4 regions of the Neobacillus sp. GCM10023253 genome follow, and region 2 is predicted to be linked to each of the others. Evidence: riboswitches for the same ligand, from Rfam matches in the RefSeq annotation. Region 2 holds a riboswitch; each other region holds the start of a gene.
The links. Region 2 has a riboswitch for cyclic di-GMP ahead of ACFPA1_RS23970 (OmpL47-type beta-barrel domain-containing protein). Riboswitches for the same ligand answer to the same signal wherever they lie in the genome.
Positions count from the first base shown of each region.

Region 1: it holds a riboswitch for cyclic di-GMP, as region 2 does, so the genes downstream of both, ACFPA1_RS23570 (DUF5667 domain-containing protein) here and ACFPA1_RS23970 (OmpL47-type beta-barrel domain-containing protein) in region 2, are expected to answer to the same signal.
Region 3: it holds a riboswitch for cyclic di-GMP, as region 2 does, so the genes downstream of both, ACFPA1_RS22945 (hypothetical protein) here and ACFPA1_RS23970 (OmpL47-type beta-barrel domain-containing protein) in region 2, are expected to answer to the same signal.
Region 4: it holds a riboswitch for cyclic di-GMP, as region 2 does, so the genes downstream of both, flgB (flagellar basal body rod protein FlgB) here and ACFPA1_RS23970 (OmpL47-type beta-barrel domain-containing protein) in region 2, are expected to answer to the same signal.

Region 1 covers NZ_JBHSHV010000026.1:192,856-197,957, forward strand. The annotation lists gene ACFPA1_RS23560 (REP-associated tyrosine transposase) at 1-119, opposite strand, end outside; gene ACFPA1_RS23565 (GGDEF domain-containing protein) at 488-1,345, opposite strand; gene ACFPA1_RS23570 (DUF5667 domain-containing protein) at 1,583-2,881, opposite strand; cyclic di-GMP riboswitch class I at 2,969-3,054, opposite strand; gene ACFPA1_RS23575 (mechanosensitive ion channel family protein) at 3,248-4,363, opposite strand; gene ACFPA1_RS23580 (staygreen family protein) at 4,659-5,102, opposite strand, start outside.
Region 2 covers NZ_JBHSHV010000027.1:82,692-87,793, reverse strand. The annotation lists gene ACFPA1_RS23970 (OmpL47-type beta-barrel domain-containing protein) at 1-2,924, opposite strand, end outside; cyclic di-GMP riboswitch class II at 2,955-3,038, opposite strand; gene ACFPA1_RS23965 (hypothetical protein) at 3,340-3,837, opposite strand; cyclic di-GMP riboswitch class II at 3,874-3,955, opposite strand; gene ACFPA1_RS23960 (hypothetical protein) at 4,380-5,102, shown strand, end outside.
Region 3 covers NZ_JBHSHV010000026.1:51,110-56,211, forward strand. The annotation lists gene motA (flagellar motor stator protein MotA) at 1-105, shown strand, start outside; gene ACFPA1_RS22940 (flagellar motor protein MotB) at 181-906, shown strand; cyclic di-GMP riboswitch class I at 987-1,082, shown strand; gene ACFPA1_RS22945 (hypothetical protein) at 1,046-1,285, shown strand; gene ACFPA1_RS22950 (DMT family transporter) at 1,416-2,318, shown strand; gene ACFPA1_RS22955 (NADPH-dependent oxidoreductase) at 2,392-3,252, opposite strand; gene ACFPA1_RS22960 (aminopeptidase) at 3,411-4,340, opposite strand; gene ACFPA1_RS22965 (AroM family protein) at 4,362-5,033, opposite strand; gene ACFPA1_RS22970 (DUF1177 domain-containing protein) at 5,087-5,102, opposite strand, start outside.
Region 4 covers NZ_JBHSHV010000026.1:28,902-34,003, reverse strand. The annotation lists gene fliM (flagellar motor switch protein FliM) at 1-418, shown strand, start outside; gene fliN (flagellar motor switch protein FliN) at 420-791, shown strand; gene fliD (flagellar filament capping protein FliD) at 1,064-2,617, shown strand; gene ACFPA1_RS22840 (hypothetical protein) at 2,621-2,974, shown strand; gene fliS (flagellar export chaperone FliS) at 2,984-3,370, shown strand; cyclic di-GMP riboswitch class I at 3,490-3,577, shown strand; gene flgB (flagellar basal body rod protein FlgB) at 3,681-4,070, shown strand; gene flgC (flagellar basal body rod protein FlgC) at 4,081-4,527, shown strand; gene fliE (flagellar hook-basal body complex protein FliE) at 4,541-4,840, shown strand; gene fliF (flagellar basal-body MS-ring/collar protein FliF) at 4,974-5,102, shown strand, end outside.

The DNA.
Region 1 (5,102 bases), on a different contig from region 2:
ATATCAAGAAACCTATTACAATCCTCATCATCATGGAAAATCTCCTGCCGATTCGCTCCTCTCCACATAATATGGTAAACACCGCTCATACTCTTCACCCTTGCACTTCGGGGCATCATAATCACCTAACCTTGAATTTAAATGGGGAAACAAGGTGAAGCATGGGGACGGTTCTTATGTCTCAAAAATGTACAATAGGTCGTCATAAATAAAAAGTTTGTAGACCAAATAGTTATCATTAAGGGAATAGTCATATAAAAGTAGTTTAAAAAAAGTGGGTTAAAATAAGAAGCGCGAGAACCGTCCCTAGGTTCTGCTTGATTCCGGGGGTTAAACTGGGGTTACAGCTCTATCATATACTACTTTAAATAGTTTTTCATCTTTTTACCATTTAGGGAGGCAAAAAATTAGAGGCATGAGAACCGTCCCCATGCATCAGCGACGGTCCAAAAATGATGCATGAGAACCGTCCCCATGCATCACTATTTCAAACCACATATACTGCGTTTTTGCCGGCAAGTTTGGCGTTGTACATGGCGGAGTCTGCGCTTTTTAGGATGGTGGCGGGGGTGTCGTCTGGCTGGCAGACGGCGATGCCGATGCTGGCGGAGACCCTGCAATCGTTGACGCTTAGCTGCAAAAGTTTTAAGATCCGGTTTGCTAGAGCCTCCGCTTGATGGGTGTTTGCGCCTTTAAGCAACACTGTGAACTCATCACCGCCAAGTCGGCTCACAAAAACATCCTCATCTTCTAATTCTTTTAGTTTTCGAGAAACCTCTATTAGAACCTCATCCCCGGCCTCGTGGCCATACTGATCATTCACCCTTTTAAAGCCATCCAAATCAATAAACATCAGACAAGCCTGTTTCTTTTTTCTTAAGGAATGCTCTAATTTCCTCAAAAAATAATGTCGATTGGGAAGGCCTGTCAACGAATCATATAAAGCCATTTGCATTAGTCTTTCATTTAACTCTTGTATTTTTAGCTGTTTATTTTGGAGCTTGTCCGTTAATACCCCTACCCCAATTGAGCAGGATAGCGTAATGACAGAGATACCAATATGCAGTGCCGCGCTTTCATCGATCATATCTTCACTGTGGAACTTTTTTTCATAAAAAAACCAGCTTAAATGATAGGCATTGAGGATGATTCCAGTAAAAACTCCGCCATATAATCCTAGATAATAGGAAAAGATAAAGCACGGGAAAAGCAATGCAAACCACGCCATGTCGTCGATGTAAAACGTTTCGTAGTCATCTAAAAAGTCGGGTAAGATTGCAAAAAATATACATAGCAAAACAAGCGGCACAGGAATTTTCCTACTAACGCCCACATTCAAATTCATCAATCAGTTATCCTCCTTGGCAGCCCAGCTGAAAATAGCAAACATCCCCATTTCAAGGAATTAATTTAGTAAAATTATAATTCAAATTCACATATTTTAATAGATTACAAAAAATGGTGATGCATGGGGACTGATCTGGTGATGCATGGGGACTGATCTGGTGATGCACGGGGACGGTTCTTTTGCCTCAAAAAAGGAAAAATGATGCATGAGAACCGTCCCCATGCATCATTCTTTTTACTGACCATCTGTTTTCTTTGAGTTTTCCTGGGCGCTTTTGGCTTGTTCGGCTTGCTTCTGTGCTTTTTCGCGTTGTTGCTCCAGAGCCTTTTTGGCTTGTTCTTTCGCTTGCTCTGCCTGCTTTGCGGCCTCTTCACGTTTTTGCTCTGCTAGTTTTGCCGCATCAGCACGTTTTTGTTCCTCTATTTTAACTGCCGCCTCGCGCTGGCTTTCTGCCATTTTTTGTGCTTCTGCTTTAGCTTGATTTACAGTGGTCTTTGCAACTGCATTAACTTTCTCAAGAGGCTTTTGCTCAGTTTCCTCGGCAGCCTCATTCGTGGCTTTTTCAACATCTGCCGTATTTGCGGTATCTTCCGTAGACTCCATATTTCCTTCTACAGGCTGTACATTGGTGGTTTCATCTTCCACTTCGCCCGCGGCTTGGTCGTCCCCAGTGTTTTCCTGCTTAAGCTCCAACTCCGCTAACTTCTTGCTGATTTTCTTTTCAATCTTTTCTTGTACTTTGCTGACGTTCTTGGCTAATGCCTCTTTTGCACGAGGGTTGTCCACTTTTTCCAAGGCGGTTTGCAAAGCTAACAAGTTAGCAGCAAACTTAGCCTCAATCGCTGCCCGGACTGGGTCAACAGGTGCTGCCGTTTCGTCTCCTTCAACAGTTATACCTTCATCGTTAGTCGCTGTTTCATCTTCGGACGTCCCAGGCTGAGAATCCTCAACCGTCTCGCCTTGCTGATATTTGGCCAAAGCCAATTCTTGTTGTTCCAGCGCTTGTTGAAGAGTTTCATTGGCTAATTCCTCTTCGCCAGAAGCTAGCAATGCCTCCGCCTCTTTAATGCGTTCCTCCGCGAAAGAAGCCAGCAGTTCCGACTCTTTTACTTCATCAAAGGTTAACGCTAATTGAACATTCTCCATTAATTTTTTTACAAAGTAGAGAAAATCTCCAGGTAGTAAAGATGGTTCTTCACCTGATACTTCTGTCGTACCCTCTGTTTGCGCAGCATCGGTTGTTGTTTCAGTAGTATCGGCTGCAGCCCCAGCATCCACGGTAGTTGTTGGTTCGGATGCCACCGAAGATGTTGCCTCTGCATCGGTTGATTCAGATTCAGTAGTTGCATCAACAGTTTGTCCTACCTGAACCGTCTGATCCTGTTGAACAGTATCTTCTGTTGGTGTAGCAGTGGTCACGGGTTCCTCCGCAAACGCCGAACCAACTCCACCAGTGAACACAAATCCCGCAGCTATTACGCTTGTTGCAAGGACATTGCGAACCTTTTTGAATGACTGAACATTTTTTACCATAAAAAAATTCCTCCTAAACTAGTTTATGTTTAAAGGAAGAATCTCGAAATAAACCCTATTAAGCTAGAGCCTTTTCGCGATTCTCCATTTGGTAACCCAGCCGCCATAGCGATATACGCCTTAGGCCTGTGACTTTGCGTCTCTACCTTTCGATAGATTTGCCTTTTACAAATGAAGAACGACACCCAAAAGACTCTCGTCCATCATTTTCTACTTAAATATATAATAAACGACAAAAAATGAGTAGATGGTCCCGTTAAAATGATGCAGAGGGACGGTTCTTATGCATCAAAATAGTTGTCAAACGCTTAAATAACACAACTATGCTCCAAAAAATGATGCACGAGAACCGTCCCCATGCATCACTCAATCAACAGAGCCCATTGTTTGGAATACTTCGTTTGTTTGTGGTGTGACGTAGAGGGTTCGGCTCGGGAAGGCTATTTCTACTGCCTCTTCCTCTAGTATCGCCATGATTTCTAGATTGATTTCGTGTTTGATTTTTACGTGTTCTGCCCAAACGGTCGAGTTTGTGAAAAAGTAGATTAGAACATCAAGACTGCTCTCGTTATAGTGGTCGAACGCGACCATAATGGTATCCGGGTGGATTTCCTCATGCGTCCTTAGCAATTGTTCAATCCGCCTTACTACTCGTTCCAATTCTTCCTTCGTGGTTTTATAGTTAAGTCCTAAGTGAAAATCGATCTTTCTTTTTCCCATACGGCTCCAGTTCGTAATCGCTTCGTTCGCGAGTGTCGCATTTGGAACCGTCACTAGAGCTTGGCTAAAGGTTCGAACCTTCGTGCTTCTAAAATTGATATCTTCGACGATCCCCTCTACGCTCGGCGTCTTGATCCACTCTCCAATCGAAAATGGTTTTTCCGTGACAATCACGACCCCGCCAATGAGATTCCCGACAGCTTCCTTTGCCGCTAAAGCAAAGGCAAGTCCCCCTAAGCCAAGGCCGGCAACCAATCCATTGACATCATAATTAAACTCCTGCCCGATAATACTGATACTAATGGCGATAATAATGACGCGAATGGTCCTTGAAATAAACGGAAGAAGAATCAAATCAATCTTATTGTTCATTTTTTCATTAACACTGATCAAGATTCCTGTGCTAGGAGAAGACAAATTAAACAATCCCCACGTAATTAAAACAATGATCATCGAACGCAAAAATTTGATAAACAACGCATTTTGCTGCTCCATAAAAGGGAAATAATCCATCGCCAGGTACAAACCTACAATAATAAACGCCCACCCTAAAGGACGTTCAAAACTCAAACAAATCTGTGTTAAAAATTCAGTCGGTGTTTTGCGGGTCAATTTTACAATCAACTGAAACACATATTTAGTAAACAGGTTTCTAAAAAGAATAAATACAGCCAAAATTCCAATCGAAATTCCTAAATTTTTTAACATGTCATAGTCTATGTCCGCCGTTGAAAAAGCCAATACCAAAGAATCCAAAGACATTTCAAAAAATACCTTCCCTCTACTCCAAGACTTTATAACATCATTAAACCATTACAACGAAATATAATAACTTTTTTAAAAAAATAATGGAATACATCAATAGTCTCAGATTGAAGCACGGGGACGGTTCTCTTGCCTCACAATTGCCTGTGCTGAGTCAGCTTTGAGGCAGAGGGACGGTTCTTATGGTTCAAAAAATGGTGTACTAGAAGACACAAATCCATCCGATTATTACCAATAGTTAAGTTAGGGGAAAATGGCGGGCAACGACTGAAATGAGGCACGAGAACAGTCCCTACGTATAATAGCGCGGAGTACGATAGTACATGGTTTGGTTAAAGGCTGGAAAGATTGAGTTAAAGTGTATAAAGATGTTTGCATCGAGCAGTTCAGGATACTGACGGAAAAGACGTTGGTCGCCATAGATGATGGCAGATAGGGCAAGGTTCAATTCACGCTGGAAGATCAGGAATCGCCGCTGTGCCGTTTGTTCATCAAATTCCCCTCCACTCACATACACATTTCCGCTTAAAATAGGCGCTCCCTTCTTTGTTGTCATCCATTCTGCCAGTACTTCATCACGCTTGGAAACGTTAATACCTTTTAAATCATAATGATAGCCAATGCTCAAAAACAAGTCACCGGTTGTATCGGAATGTGTCAAAGTGTATTTTCGGCCATAAACCTGCATCGATGATGAGGAAGGCAAGCAGTTAACATGCAGCTTAGAAGGATTGAA
Region 2 (5,102 bases):
ATTTGAATTATTTGGTCAACCTGGTATTCTGTTTTGTTTCCACTAACAGTAATTACCGGTCCCGACTTATCAATTTTAACAGTTGCTGTTCCATTTTCGCTGACGTTACCGGCATTATCCTTTGTCCTAGCAAGAACTGTTGTACTGCCTTCCTGATTAATAGTGAATGGTTCAATATATTCTGTCCACTGACCTTCACCAATTTTATATTCCGTCTTTGAAACCCCGCTTAGGCCAACTTGGTCTTGACCGTTTTCGATTGAAACGGTAACCCCTTGATTTGTCCAACCATCTTTACTTAAATTAAATGTAGGAGCAGTAGGGTTTGACTTATCAATTTTAACAGTTACTTGAGTGGCTACACTTACATTTCCTGCATTGTCTTTAGTTTGCGCATATATTGTGAATATTCCTTGGTTAGAGATTTGAATAGGATCCGTGTATTTAATCCAATCTTCAGTCCCCTCAAAACGATATTCAGTTTGCTTAACACCACTTACCTCTTCGTCACCATGAGGCAAATCCTCACCTGAATTAAAGGTGATCTCAACATCATTATTTGTCCACCCAGCATCACCAGAACTTACTTCAAATGTTGGTGAGGTTGGTGCTGTTATATCGTATTTTGCATTTTTAACAGCATCGTCATTGATGTTCCCCGCTTTATCAACTACCTTAACATAAATCGGGGTAACCCCCTCTTTATCTACAGTAATTACTTCCTCAGGGGTATAAACTAACCACTCACCATCATCACCAATTTTATACATAATCTTTGAAACACCGCTAAGGTTATCGTTAATGTTTTCAATGGTAAAGGTAACTGCTTCTTTCGTCCAGTCAGTTCTGCTTAAGTTAATGTATGGTTCATCTGGTTCTGTACGGTCAATTTTCACTTCAATAACCTTTTCTTCACCTATATTTCCTACATAGTCGGTTGAACGGGCGTAAATTTTATTTACCCCTTGGTCTGTTACTAAAAATGAATCACTGTAAGTAATCCAGTCACCTGTTTCACCGATTCTGTATTCCGTTTTCGCTACACCGCTGCCAGAGTCGGTACCATCTTCTATGGTAACTGTTACTGAATCAGCATTTGTCCAATTCGTATCAGCATTAATCGTTGGTTTCGTTGGAGCAGTCTGGTCAATTTTCACTTCGATTGGGTCGGCCTCTGTGGTGTTACCTGCATTATCTACTGAACGAGCATGGATTTTAAACTCACCTTGTTGATTAATAGTGAATGGTGATATATAAGTTTGCCATTCCCCATTATTTATTTTATACTCTGTTATACTATAGCCACTGCCGTTTAGTTCATCTTGACCATCAGTAAGTGTTACTGTAACATCTTCTTTTGTCCAGCCGTTATGATTGGAAGCTATTACTGGTGCACTTGGAGCCGTTTTGTCGATCTTTACCATTATGCTAACAGAATCACTAAAGTTCCCTGCTTTATCACTTGTTCTAGCAAAAATAGTTGTCTGCCCTTCAGCACTAAAAGTTACTTGTCCTTCGTATTTAATCCATGTACCATTTTCGCCAAATTTATATTCAGTCTTATTCACACCGCTGCCATTTACTTCATCTGTTCCTGATGTAATAGTAAAAGATACATCTCCTTTAGTCCATTCAGTAGTACTTGGAGAAATACTAGGGGAAGAAGGTTTGGTTATATCAATTCTTGCATATTCTGTTGTCTCAATACTTTCATTACCTGCTTCATCAATTGTCCGGGCTGTTATTTTGGTAACGCCTTCTGCTGTTATTTCTCCAGATGCCTTATAATCGGTCCAATTCCCGTCATTTAGTTTATACTCACTTTTTACAATCGGGCTGCCACCAGTTTTTACGCCATTTTGAATCTCAAAGGTAACATTTGTGTTTGTCCAATCCGGATGACTTAATAGGATAGTTGGACGGGAGGAGGCGTTTTTATCAATCTTTACTACACTCTCTGCGACTGCACTAGGGTTATTTAGATTATCCAGTGTTCTGGCTTGAATTGTTGTTTCCCCTTCATTTGTAACTGTTATTCGAGCGCCTTCGGTATAATCTATCCAATTGTCTTCGCTTACTCCAATTTTATATTGAGTCTTTTGAAATCCACTTCCACTATCAATCCCAGGGGTTATAGTAAAAGTAACATCTTCGTTCGTCCAATTGGATGTACTTAGGAGAATCTCTGGTGTTGTTGGGCCCGTTCTATCAATTTTTATTACAGTTTCTCCCGCTAAACTTATATTGCCTGCACGGTCAATCGTTCGACCATAAATTGTTTTTACACCCTCTGAGGTTATTTCAATCGGACTATTTCCATATTCTTTCCAATTCCCACTGTCAATCTTGTATTCGTTTCTTAGAACACCGCTTCCATTATCGGTTCCAGGTAATAAAGTAACAGTAACTTTATCTTGGTTCGTCCAATCACTTGGTGAAGCCGTTAAGATTGGGCTTGTAGGGGCTGCTTTATCTATTTTTACAACTGCTGTAGCTTCAGCACTAGTATTATTTGCTTTATCTGTTGAGGTTGCAAATATTGTTATTACACCTTCACCAGGTACTGTGACACTCTGTCCGGTGTTGTAAGATTGCCATGTTCCGTTAGTCCCGATTTTATATTCAGTCCTATCAACTCCACTCCCACCCTGTGTATCTTCTCCTGGTGTAAGGGTAAACGAAACACTCTGATTGGTCCAATCAGTTACATTTGGACTTAAGTTAATCGTTGGCGATGATGGAGCTGTTTTATCTTGATAAGCTGCACACGACTTATGTGTTGGATTTTTTGCACAAAATTCAGGGGTTCCGGCACCTTGATCTTCATTTCCAGCGGCATTTACAAACCCAGGTGAACTTAATGATCCCATTAATACAATTATTAAAATTATATTAAGGTATTTTCGTAGAGCTCTTTTTTTCATGATTATCCTCCTAGAACTAATTTCGAACTACCTAAGAGGGCCGGTTACACTACTAACTCCATATAACCTAAGTGTCCAGATTGCCGGTTATATATCATCGCTTCCCAAAGTATAAAAGTATTACCTGAAATGATAATTTCCATAGCTCACCCTCTTCCCATTAACCCCTATATCGATATCACCTTTATAGGGTGTGTTCTGTTTATAGAACTATATATCTATGAAAATATTATAATTTAAACTATAGTTTATAGGTATTTTTTCCCTTCGACATGTTCCAACTAGTTTTCGGCAAAATTCAACAAAACCCCCAAAAGTTATTAAAGAATTGTAGAATCTCATTCAATCCAAAAAAGAAGATACCCCTTAAGAGCACCTTCTCTCACATGCAAAGTCTGCAAACACAATCAGAGTATTACTGAATAGCAATCCCATTTACATATAATGTGCCGGTAGTTGAAACTTTCTCAACGTTAGTCACAATATGCCCTGATTTCCCTGGGAACTCTTCCCCAATTGTAGGGATGTCACCAACCTCCGTTAAAATGCCTTCGTATCCTTTCAGATTAAAACCAGTATATTGGTTAGCTTTTCTTGGATCGTATGAAACATTGCTATCAATAGAAGAGGTTCTTTCATGCGTTACATAATGTGTTTGCTCCCCCTTTGTACCCTCACCAGTATCCCATGTGACCGTTATTGCATAAGTATCTTCCGCTTTATACGTGAAAACGAGATTATTAGCCTCTTTCTGCATTTGGGCATTATTGTAGCCTAAAGCAGTTTGAACATCACCTTTACCCACAAAACCTATTCCTGATGATGAGTCGAATGTTACTGCAGCAAACGCTGAACTTGCCATAAGTCCTAGAGCTAAAGCTCCTGCTGCTACCCCTGATAAAATCCTCTTCATAGACCTCTCTCCTCTTAGAAAAGTTTTTATTAAAACCTAAGAGGGCCGGTTACACTACTAGCTCCATATAGCCCAAGTGTCCAATTTAAGGCTATACTTCAAAGCTTCCCCAAGTAAAGGATGTAAATCCAATTTAAAAACTATCATTACATCCTTTAATTCACGATATTTTGTAATATTGCGTGGCCACTTTAATATAAAAATATCGTTTCTATGAATTCATTATAGATTAAACTATAGTTTAATGGTGTTTTTTTCCTACGACATAATTCATGCTAGATTTGCAAATTTCATTCCCATTTATAAAAAAGAGCACTAAACTTTGTTAGTGCGTTTTAAAAAATAGGAGGAAAATAAAGTTGGAGTATTACACCCTTCTATATTAAGAATATATTAAACGATAGTGGAATTGAATGATTTTAGAATGACAAAATCCGTCAAAATTTTAATTTTTTGTAGAAAAATAATTATTTAACTTGTAAATTTTCTCAAGTAACATAATTAAAAATGGTATAAAAGTACTGATTAACAGGAGAATCGTCATGAATCATTTCAGGCGGCAGCATATCTATTTGTTCTTCTTGATTCCTTCCATAGTTTTGACAGATTTATTTATTGTTTTCCCCAAAGAGCTGGAATGGAATATTGTTTTCTTTCTTTGCATTATGGTCCTGTTTGACCAAGTTAATCTGAAGGTTTTTTCCGGTTTCGGCTATTCCTTTTTTCATGTAATATTATCTTTATTAATATTTGACCGTTTCTCCATTGTTTATGGTTTCATTTATCTGCTTGTTGATTGTTTCGTAGCCAGTTTCATTCAAAAAAGAGGCAGTATCCAAGCTAGGATATCCTTGCTCACCATGTATATAATCACTATCATTATCTGTAACGAGATTTATAATGAATATAGTGACAAGACTTATTTAGCTAGATACCTAACTATGCTGCTTATGTTGACTCTGAGCATCGTTCTGAAATATGTCTATGTTTATCTGGAGACTGGGGCAGTATCCAGTAAGTTATTTTTGGACCGGTTTGGACCTATGATGTTTGAAGTAGCGGTTATATTCCCTATACTATCTTTTTTCAATCAGCTTGAGGTTAATCTAGTACTCATTCTTTTTCTTACCTACTATACAATCATTGGATACCTGCATAAGCAGTTTATGTCGATTAATCAATCCCAGATAAATTTATTAACGAAGAAGATAGTGAGAAAATATAAGATCCCTATTGTTTTTATGGATTTGAAAGATATAAAGGGT
Region 3 (5,102 bases), on a different contig from region 2:
GGGTTAACACCTAAATTGATCGAACGAAAGCTGGCTGTTTATTTGCCAACAAAGGCACGTTTGAAACAGGAGGAAATGGTTGTGAAAGAGGTTGAAAGTCTGTAAGACTGTGAGTTCAAGCTGGAAAAATAGAGGCTGCGTTTTAACTAGGCCATCTTGTAAGAAAGGAGGAATAGAACGGTGAGGAGGCGGAAACTGCAAGACCCTGAAGAGCATATGGACGAAAGCTGGTTAATTCCTTACGCGGACCTTTTGACCCTGCTGCTTGCCCTGTTTATCGTCCTATTTGCTTCGAGCAGTATCAATTCCGAAAAGCTGCAGCAAATCATGGTTTCGATGAATTCAGCTTTGAGCGGCAAAGGAAGCAGTTTGATTTTAAAAGAAAATGCCAGCTCTCCTGCGGTGAAGCCGCTCGAAAAAACTGCCGGCGAGGAAGAGAAACAGGAAGAGAATGAAAAATTGCACAGCCTGATGGAGAATATTCAAAGCTATATAAAGGCACGCGGCTTGGAGAAGGTCATAACCGTTCAAGACGAGCCTAAGGGAATCAAGCTTTCCCTAAAGGATGTCATTTTGTTTGAGTCCGGCAGCGACGAATTGAAGGGAAATTCCCCTGCAATTTTGGGTGACTTGCTGGATTTGATTAAAGGAGTGCAAAACCCTATCAGCATTGAGGGCCACACGGATAATGTCCCGATTACCGGGGGCAGATTCAGGTCGAACTGGGAATTGTCGTCTGCCCGTGCTTTGTCCGTTCTTTACTTTTTCGAGCAAAATAGCATCTCTTCTGATAAATTGCAATTTGCCGGCTTTGGCGAGCAAAAGCCGCTGTATCCGAATGATACGGTGGAGCACCGCCAAGCTAACCGAAGGGTAGATATCATGATTCTGAAAGTCCAGGAATAATTTTTTCCCAATATAAAAAACGCGAAAACACTTGCTGAGACAAGTTGTTCATCGTCAAAATAGTAGTAATTCCATAAATCGTACGATAAAGGCAAACCCATTGAAAAATGGCGACGCAAAGCTACAGGGGCTAAGGTCATTGGTCATTCCGATCATCATGCTAGCCAGCTTCCGAATACGGACTCCTGCGATTTATGACAATAGAAGAGGGGTTGAAAATGGAATGAATACATTATTAGCTAAATTCAAAAAAGAGTGGCACTTGTTTAGGGTGAATTACCATGAGCTGTTGCTTGCAGACTGTCTTGACTATGAGTTGCAGTGCAAGCTCGAACAAAAGATTACTTACCATAAAATGAGATTAAATAGTTATTGTTGAGAATTAATTCCCTCCCTTGATTGGTTTCGGACATGGAAAATAAAGGTCTTCGAATTTTGAACAATATCTGCGATAATAGTAATAGATTCGTGAGAGTTCAATCAAAACACCATCAAGGAAGGAAGCAGCAATGAAACAATCCATAAGTTCAAAGTCTATCAGCCTGGCGCTTACTATATCTATTATCGCCATTTCGTTTTCGGCCATCTTTGTAAAATGGTCCGATGCGCCAGCTTCAATTTTAAGTATGTACCGAATGTTGTTTGCTAGTTTGTTATTGGCACCGATGGTTTGGGTGAAACGCAAGGAGTTTAAAAAAGTGAGTCCAAAGAATGGCGCCATGCTCTTTTTTTCCGGAGTCTTTCTGGCCCTGCATTTTGCTCTTTGGTTCGGCTCGTTAAAGTTAACCACGGTTGCAAGCTCGACCATCATTCTCGCCCTACAGCCGCTCATTTCACTTGTTGGCGGATTTTTTCTTTTTAAAGAAAGAACCACAGCTTCCGCACTGGCTACAATGGGGATTGCAATCATCGGAGCGATGATGATTGGCTGGGGAGACTTCGGTTTAAGCGCTGATGCCATCCGTGGCGATCTTCTCTCCTTTTTCAGCGTTATCGCGGTGGTCGGTTATTTATTTATTGGGCAAACCGTCGTGAAAAATATATCCCACTGGATATACAGCTTTAGCGTGTTCCTTTGTGCGGGGATTGTGCTTGTTGTTTATAATCTGTGGGCCGGAGTGCCGTTTCTCGATTATCCGCCTAAAGAATGGGGGATTTTCCTGCTGCTAGCCATCGTTCCGAGCCTTAGCCATGTAATTAATAACTGGTTGCTAAACTATGTGAACGCCACGACCATTTCAATGAGTATTCTCGGCGAACCGGTCGGCAGCACGATTTTAGCTGTCATTTTACTCGGAGAACGATTATCAGGCTGGCAAATCGCCGGCGGCCTCCTCGTCCTGCTCGGCGTCTTCTTCTTCATGAGCAAAAAACAAAAAGCCGCCCCGCCAATGCAGAAAGCAGCTGTGTGATGCATGCGAAGCACGGGGACGGTTCTTGTGCCTCAAAATTTTGAGGCATGAGAACCGTCCCCATGCTTCATGTTTATTTAAAGGAAAAGCCGTTTTGTTCAAGAATTTGTTTTAGGTTTTCTCGTAAGCTTGCTGAGGCCGCGATGGTTTCCGGTCTTGTGCATCTTCGTGCCGTGTGTTCGCACCATCCGTAATCCATCCCGTGCTTTTCAGGTTCTCCCGCCAAAGAGACCCTTCTTCCATCATACGTTCTCCTTGAAATCATAATTTGATCATATTCATTCAAATAAGTATCAACTTCTTCTATTGAATAAGTTTCAGCATGAACCGTGACTTGTTCAGGAAGCCGTGGTTTTACACCCCTTCTCATCCCCTCTTTCTCGAAACCAATCGCTAAACCCGCGACTGCATAAACACCCTCCGGCAAACCTAGTTCCGCCATAACTTCCTTTGGATTGTTCCGAATAGACCCTACCGGGACACTACCGAGTCCCATAGATTCAGCCGCTACTAAAGCATTTTGCAGTGCTAAAGCAGCGTCTACGGATGAAAGCAAAAACATTTCTAGCGTCTTGGCAGAAAACGTATAGCCCTGTCTTTCAGTAACATATTTTAATCGGAAGATATCTGCACAAAAGATGAGAAAAACGGGTGCTTCCTTGATGAAACTTTGGTTTCCCGATAATGCAGCTAACCTGCTCTTTCTTTGCTCATCCTTTACCACGATTATGCTGTATGCCTGAAGATTGGAAGAGGTTGGGGCGCTTCGTGCGGCAGTAGTAATAGCCTGCAAAGCCCCCTCCGGAAGCGGATTCGGAAGAAAACCTCGTACAGATTCATGGGCTGTAAGTACTTCAATCGTTTCGTTGATCAAATCTTTTGAAAGTTTAATTCCCTCTAATGCCAACCTACTTGAAATCTTCTCTTTCAGCATGAAAATATACCCCCTATTGAAAAAATAGCAGAGAGAAATGAAAAATCCCCCTGCCTTACTTTAATGAATTACTGTTTTATCAGAATGGGGCTCAGACCCCCATTCATTGCCCCCGATTACTGCGAAATGATGCACGAGAACCGTCCCCATGCATCACTTTATATTATGATTTGTTTGCCGTCGATGTAGAAGGCTGGGTTTTTGACGACGCCGTCGATGTGGACGCCGGCTGAGATGGTGCCGCCGAAGGTGTTGTTGCTGCCGAAGGCGACGTGGATGGTGCCATAGACTTTTTCGTCTTCCAGTACAACTCCTGTGATCCGGGCTTTGTCGTTGGTACCGATTCCGAATTCGGCCAAACATCTTCCATCTCCGTCTCCCAGAATCTCCAATAATCTGCCAGCGTCATCCCCTTCAGCATTCACAATCCGCCCTTCTTCAAGGGTTAATAAGACCGGCGTTTCCAAACGGCCGATTCCCGCCAACGAACCATCAATCAGAATTTGACCACGCGCACTTCCTTCAACAGGTGCAATATAGGCTTCTCCCGATGGAAGGTTCCCGGACTCACCTTTATTCAAATACATGCCTGTGCTCGGAACCCCATTACGCCCTTCAATAGAGAAAGATAAGCTATACCCGTCCTTCTCAATCAGGACCTCGCGCCCTTCCGTCAAAAGCTCCGTAACCTCTTCAGTAAGCTCTTTAACCTTTGTATAGTCAGCAGAAATGGCGCCTTCTAAAAACATATCCTCCGTAATCCCCGGCATCGTAGCGATTCTTGTACCAGCTGCTGCCGCTTGTTTGCGTGCCTGGGTATGGGTTAAGGAATGCTGCGTAATGCAGACCGCCACATCCGCTTCCACCATCGCGGCCGCAATCGAGACAGGAGGCTCTTCCCCTGACTTCTGCCGTTCCTTCATCACGACAATCATTGCTTCTGCGCCTAGCTTTTTACCTGCTTCATATAACGCCTCTCCAAGCTCTTTCTTGACATCGTCAGTGACAACAAGAAACAATTCCCCCTCTTGCAGTCCTAAACATTTTTCCAATACACTTTGGCTAACTTCTACTAACTGCTCTTTCATTTATGATCATCCTTTTTTTATTTAAATCATTTCTGATACTAATTTTGCCATAATTGCGTTTGAAAGGATAACTGGCAAGCCTGAAGCCTTCACCGCCAGTTCCCGCGCTTCCTCTGTATAGCCCATGCAGTCAAGCAAAATGATATCCACTTTACCTTTTAGTTCAATTGCCGCTGCCTCGTAGCCCGCAGGATCATTTTTATAAGGAGAAGCTACCGCAAATACTGGATCAAGCCCGAATGGAGTATATTTTGGTTTCAAGTTCGCCTTTTGTTCAGGAAGCGGCACGATGACACCAAACCGGCGGCCGCCAACCATCGCTTTTACCGCAGGCGGAATAATATGGTCCGGCTCAATCAAATAAGAAGCCTTCGTTGTTAGGCCGGGAAACACACCTGTACATAACAGAAGAATTTGCTTGATACCCATTTCCTCAAGCTCATCAATTTTCCTTTGTAAAATCGGTTGTATTTTTTCCCGAGACATCACAACAGATTCACCTGTCACTAATCGCGATGTCAGCACATAATCATCCGCTTCCGGAAATAAATGCTCTTCCACATACTCCTTGGTCATTCCGTCTAAGACGCCAACCTGGACGAGTTCTGCCCGATTCTCTAAATATCGTTCAATGATTGGGGCTACATCAGTCCTTGGTGCCTGCCCAATCGTAATCATACCCAATCTCTCCATCTCTTCACCCCTAAAGTAAAAATAAAGGAGGGCACTCGCCCCCCTTCTCTAACTTAAACCTGAGAAGCC
Region 4 (5,102 bases), on a different contig from region 2:
CGCGATCCCGAATGAAACCGTGATTGTGATTGCCTTTACGATTAAAATCGGTGATGTGACGGAAAAAATGCACATTTGCATTCCGTATATCATTTTGGAGCCGTTTTTGCCAAAGCTATCATCCTATCAATTGTTCTCGACCCGAAGCCATGCCAAAAGCACGCAGGAATCCAAGCTGTTAAAGTCCAAAATTGAAGAACTTGAGATCCCGTTAAGCGTTGAACTGGGGCGCTCGAAGATTTCGATTGAAGAGTTTTTATCGTTAAACGTCGGGGATGTCATCCAGTTGAATCAGTTGTATGATGAACCGTTAAAGGCGAAGGTCGGAAAAGAAGTGAAATTCTTTGTCAAACCGGGTGTGAAGAAGACACGGCTGGCAGCCGAAATCGAAACTGTTTTAGAAAAAGAGGGAAAATAAGATGAGTAACGAGGGGAAAATTTCAAGAGAAGAATTGGAAGCTCTATTAGGCGATACCGAAAAGGAAACGAAGCCGTTTATTTTTCAAGACTTGCCGGATGAACCGCAAAAGCGGGAAACGGATGACTCCGTTAATTTGGATTTGCTCATGGATATTTCGTTGGAGCTGGTTGTGGAGCTGGGCCGGACGAAAAAGAAAATTAACGAAATCCTCGAACTCACACAAGGCTCAATTATCGAACTGGACCGTGTCTCCGGCGAGCCAGTCGATGTCCTGATCAACGGAAAAATTGTCGCAAAAGGCGAAGTGGTCGTCATCGACGATTATTTTGGGATTAGAATCACGGAAATTTTAAATAAAACAATCAATTAACCTCCAGAAAGGCTGTCGCGGCCTTTCTATTTTTCTGTATTCTAAATATATCCGCGGATTTTTTACCGATATCTGCGAATTTCCGAATATATCAGCGAATTTTTAAATATATCCGCGGATTTCCGAATATATCGGCGAATTCTAAAATTTATCCGCGAATCCTATATCCGGCCCCTCCACTCCCCAAAGTTTTCAAAAAAACTAAACGTTCCCCCAAAACCTGCCGTTATTTTTATTAAAAGCAAAGAAATGATGGTACGGAGGATTTCCAAATGATTTCAAATGATCTTCGCTTATCCGGTCTTGCGTCCGGGATGGATACCGAGGCGCTTGTGACCAAATTAATGAACGCAGAAAAAATCCCCTTAAACAAAGTAATCCAAAATAAAACGATGACGGAATGGAAAATGGATGCGTACCGCGATTTGAATACCAAATTTCTGGATTTGCGGTCTTCGATGGAAGCACTAAGGCTGGAGTCCACTTTTCAAAAAAGCAAGCTGTCATCTTCTGACTCGGCCAGGGTCGACGCGTCCCTAACAGGCACCCCAAGCAGAAGCGAATATGTGATTTCCTCGGCAAAACTCTATCAGCCGGGTACACCTTCCTCTGTCAAATTCGCACAGGCAGGAGTAGCCAATGATAAAGCCGAACTAGGTTCGGGATTTAGTTTTACCCTAAACAACGAACCTATCAGCTTTACTGCACAGGATACAATCCAAAGCTCGATTACAAAAATCAATGCCTTATCCGCGAAAACAGGGGTGACGGCCACGTATTCCAGCGGCGATAACGCGATTATTTTCACCTCAAAGGATGACCAGATGGGTATCAGCATTGCCAATGTATCCGACAGCTCAAACGTGCTTAAGATTGCAGCGGGTACGGTGGGCAGCCAGCAGAATGACTTCCCAGCAGGAAACGCCAGCGGGGCCGTCGGTACCTCGCCCGTCTCATCAACACCCGGCGAGGTCACCATTAACGGAACGATCATCACGATCAAAAGCAACCAATTTACCTACGACGGCATCCAGTTTAACCTAAAAACCGAACTGCCGGCCGGAAGCAATGTCACTGTTACGAAGAAACCGGACGTTGATGCGATTTTTGACAGCATCAAAGGCTTCGTCGACAAATACAACGAAACAATCAAAACCCTTCACGACAAATTGGGCGAAAAGCGCTATAAAGACTATACCCCTTTGTTAGATGACCAGAAGAAGGATATGAAGGACAAAGAAATCGAGCTGTGGGAGGAAAAAGCAAAGAGCGGCCTACTATCAAATGACCAGATGATTGCCTCCGCTCTCGACAAAATGCGGTCCATCCTCTATTCCAAAGTCAGTGACAAAGACCCTGCCATAATGAACAGTGACTTCGATACGCTGGCGGAAATCGGCATCACCTCAAGTACTAACTACCGGGATAATGGCAAGCTCGTCATCGATGAAACGAAATTGAAAGCGGCACTGGAAAATAATCTAGACCAAGTCGCCCAGCTTTTTTCAAAAAAATACGACATAGGGGCTTCCACCAACAACACGGTAAACAATGCCGAAGAGTTTCAAAACAGCGGGGTCGCCTGGCGGTTGTATGACCAGCTAAATGAGACGATGAAGGACATAACGAAGACGGCCGGTTATTCGAGTGACACTTACCTTTCCAAGGCATTAAAGCGGCTGGATGATCAGATTGATTCCTGGGAGAAACGCCTGCAGACAAAGGAAAGCTATTACTGGAAGCAGTTCACTGCGATGGAGCAGGCCATCCAGAAATCGAATACGCAAAGCAGCTGGCTGATGCAGCAAATGGGTGGTGGAATGTAATCGATGGAGAAACAAAAAGAGCAGTTTTTAAAAGAGTACTATCAGCTGACAAGCAATCTACTAGAAACGGATGAAGTAGAACTTATTGAACAGCTGCTCCAAGAACGGGACCAGTGCATTGAGAAAGTAAACGAGCTAGATCAACGTAACGGAGCCATCCTCATGAGCGAAGCCATCAAGGAAGAGCTCCGGCGCATTCACCCGTTAGAACGAAAGCTTCAGGAAAAATTAACTAGGGCCAAGCAAACGATTCTTGCGGTGATTGGTTCTCTCCAAAAAGAGAAAACCATTAAACAGCAGTACGGAGAACCGGTTGCTGCTTCGGTAAGCGGGATTTTTTACGATAAGCGAAAATAAAGGGAAGGTGTGAGACTTTTGGCTCTGAACAATGCCTATCAATCTTACGAAAATAATCAAGTACTATATGCGAAAAAAGAAGAGTTGCCCCTTTTGTTATATACCGGGGCGATTAAATTTATCCTTCAGGCCAGAATAGCGATGGAGAAAAAAGACTGGCAAAGGGCGAATGACCGAATCCAGCGGGCTCAAAAAATTGTTTCCGAATTAATGGTAACCCTGAATATGGATATCGAAATCTCAAAATCTTTTGTAGTACTTTACGATTACATGAAGGAAAAGTTAATAGAGGCGAATATCAAAAAGGACGAGCAGCTGTTAATCGAAGTGGAAAAAATGTTTACAGAACTGCAGGATACCTGGAAAGAAGCGCTGAAAATAGTACGGCCTGCTTAACTAATTTTAGTTAAGTAGGCCTTTTTAATTAAATTTGTTGTCAACTGACTAAAACCATTGTATTATTATTTTTGTAGGAAAAATTCGACAATATGATTTTCCAAAAATCGACAAATACAATCCGATAATAGCAAACCTGGGGAAACCCAGCGACGCAAAGCTATAGGGGCTAAGGATCCTAATGGATTACGCCAGCCAGTTGCCGAAGAGACTCATAGTTTACCCTATTAGACTATTCTTCGGAATGGTCTTTTTTATGTCCTAAAAATTAAAATTTAAATATTCTGAATTTTTATAGGAGAGCTGACCCATGTCGATACTTCAAAACATCAATCTAGTGCAACGTGCTTTAAATGCCTCTGTGTTAAGACATAATGCCATTTCCAACAATATCGCCAATGTGAACACCCCAAACTATAAACCCCAAAAAGTTATTTTTGAAGACATTTTAAAACAAGAACTTTCCGGTACTGGCTTTGACGGGAAGAGAACCAATGCCAAGCATATCCCAATCGGCATAGCTGCTTCAAGCCAGCCTTTGATTACCCAGGAACCTACTGTGTTGCAAAATAGCGGCAATGGGGTGGATATGGATAGTGAGATGACGGAGTTGACCAAAAACTCGATTTGGTACCAAACATTATCGTACCAGATAAGCGAAGAATTCAATTTACTCAAAACAGCAATTAAGAGCAGGTAGGTGATTCATAATGTCGATGTTCCAACCCTTAAATATTAGTTCTTCAGCCCTAACCGCCCAGCGGTTAAAAATGGATACAATCTCCTCCAATATCGCCAATGCGACGACCACTCGGGGCCAATTGGTGGATGGGGTCTGGATGCCTTACCGGCGGAAGATGGTCGAGGTGCAAGCGAATGGGACGGGAGGAACTCCGTTCAGCCAATTCTTGCAAAATGAAATGAATTCAAATGGGGTCAAGGTTACAAGAATCGTAGAAGACAAGACTCCGTTTCGGACGGTTTATGACCCGACCCATCCCGATGCCAATAATGAAGGCTACGTGATGATGCCAAACGTTGACATTACAAAAGAAATGGTCGACCTGATGACTGCCTCCCGTACTTATGAGGCGAACATCACAGCCTTTAATGTCGGAAAAAGTATGTCACTGAAAGCTTTAGATATTGGCAGATAAGGAGTGTTAAAAAATGAGAATTGATCAGCTGTTTCCGGCGCAAACCTCTTTGGTGGGAAAAGCGCAAAATACGCAGCCCGCTTCCGTGTCAGGCACCTCTTTTTCGAACTCGTTAAGCGAGGCCTTACAGAAAGCAAATGAAACGATTGTCCAATCGGAAAACATGTCCGAAAAAATAGCCATAGGTGAAATAAAAAATATCCATGACGTCACCATAGCTGCACAAAAAGCACAAATCGCCCTGCAGCTGACAACCCAAGTAAGGGACAAAGTAGTCGAAGCCTACCAAGAAATCATGAGAATGCAAGTTTGAGGCATGGGGACGGTTCTTGTGCATCACTTTTCAGAAGCAAAGGGTTGGTTCCTTTGCACAACCTTATCAGGAAGTCATGAGAATGCAGGTTTTAAAGGTGCAGTCGATTCTTGGCTAGCATAGCGGAGGGCTTATGAATCAGAAATTAAATGATTTCAAGGAAAAACTCTCGCAGTTTTGGAAAAACGCGAGCAAGAAAAATAAAACATTATATATCGGGACGTTTATTTTACTAGTGGCCCTGCTCAGCTTTGGTATTTTT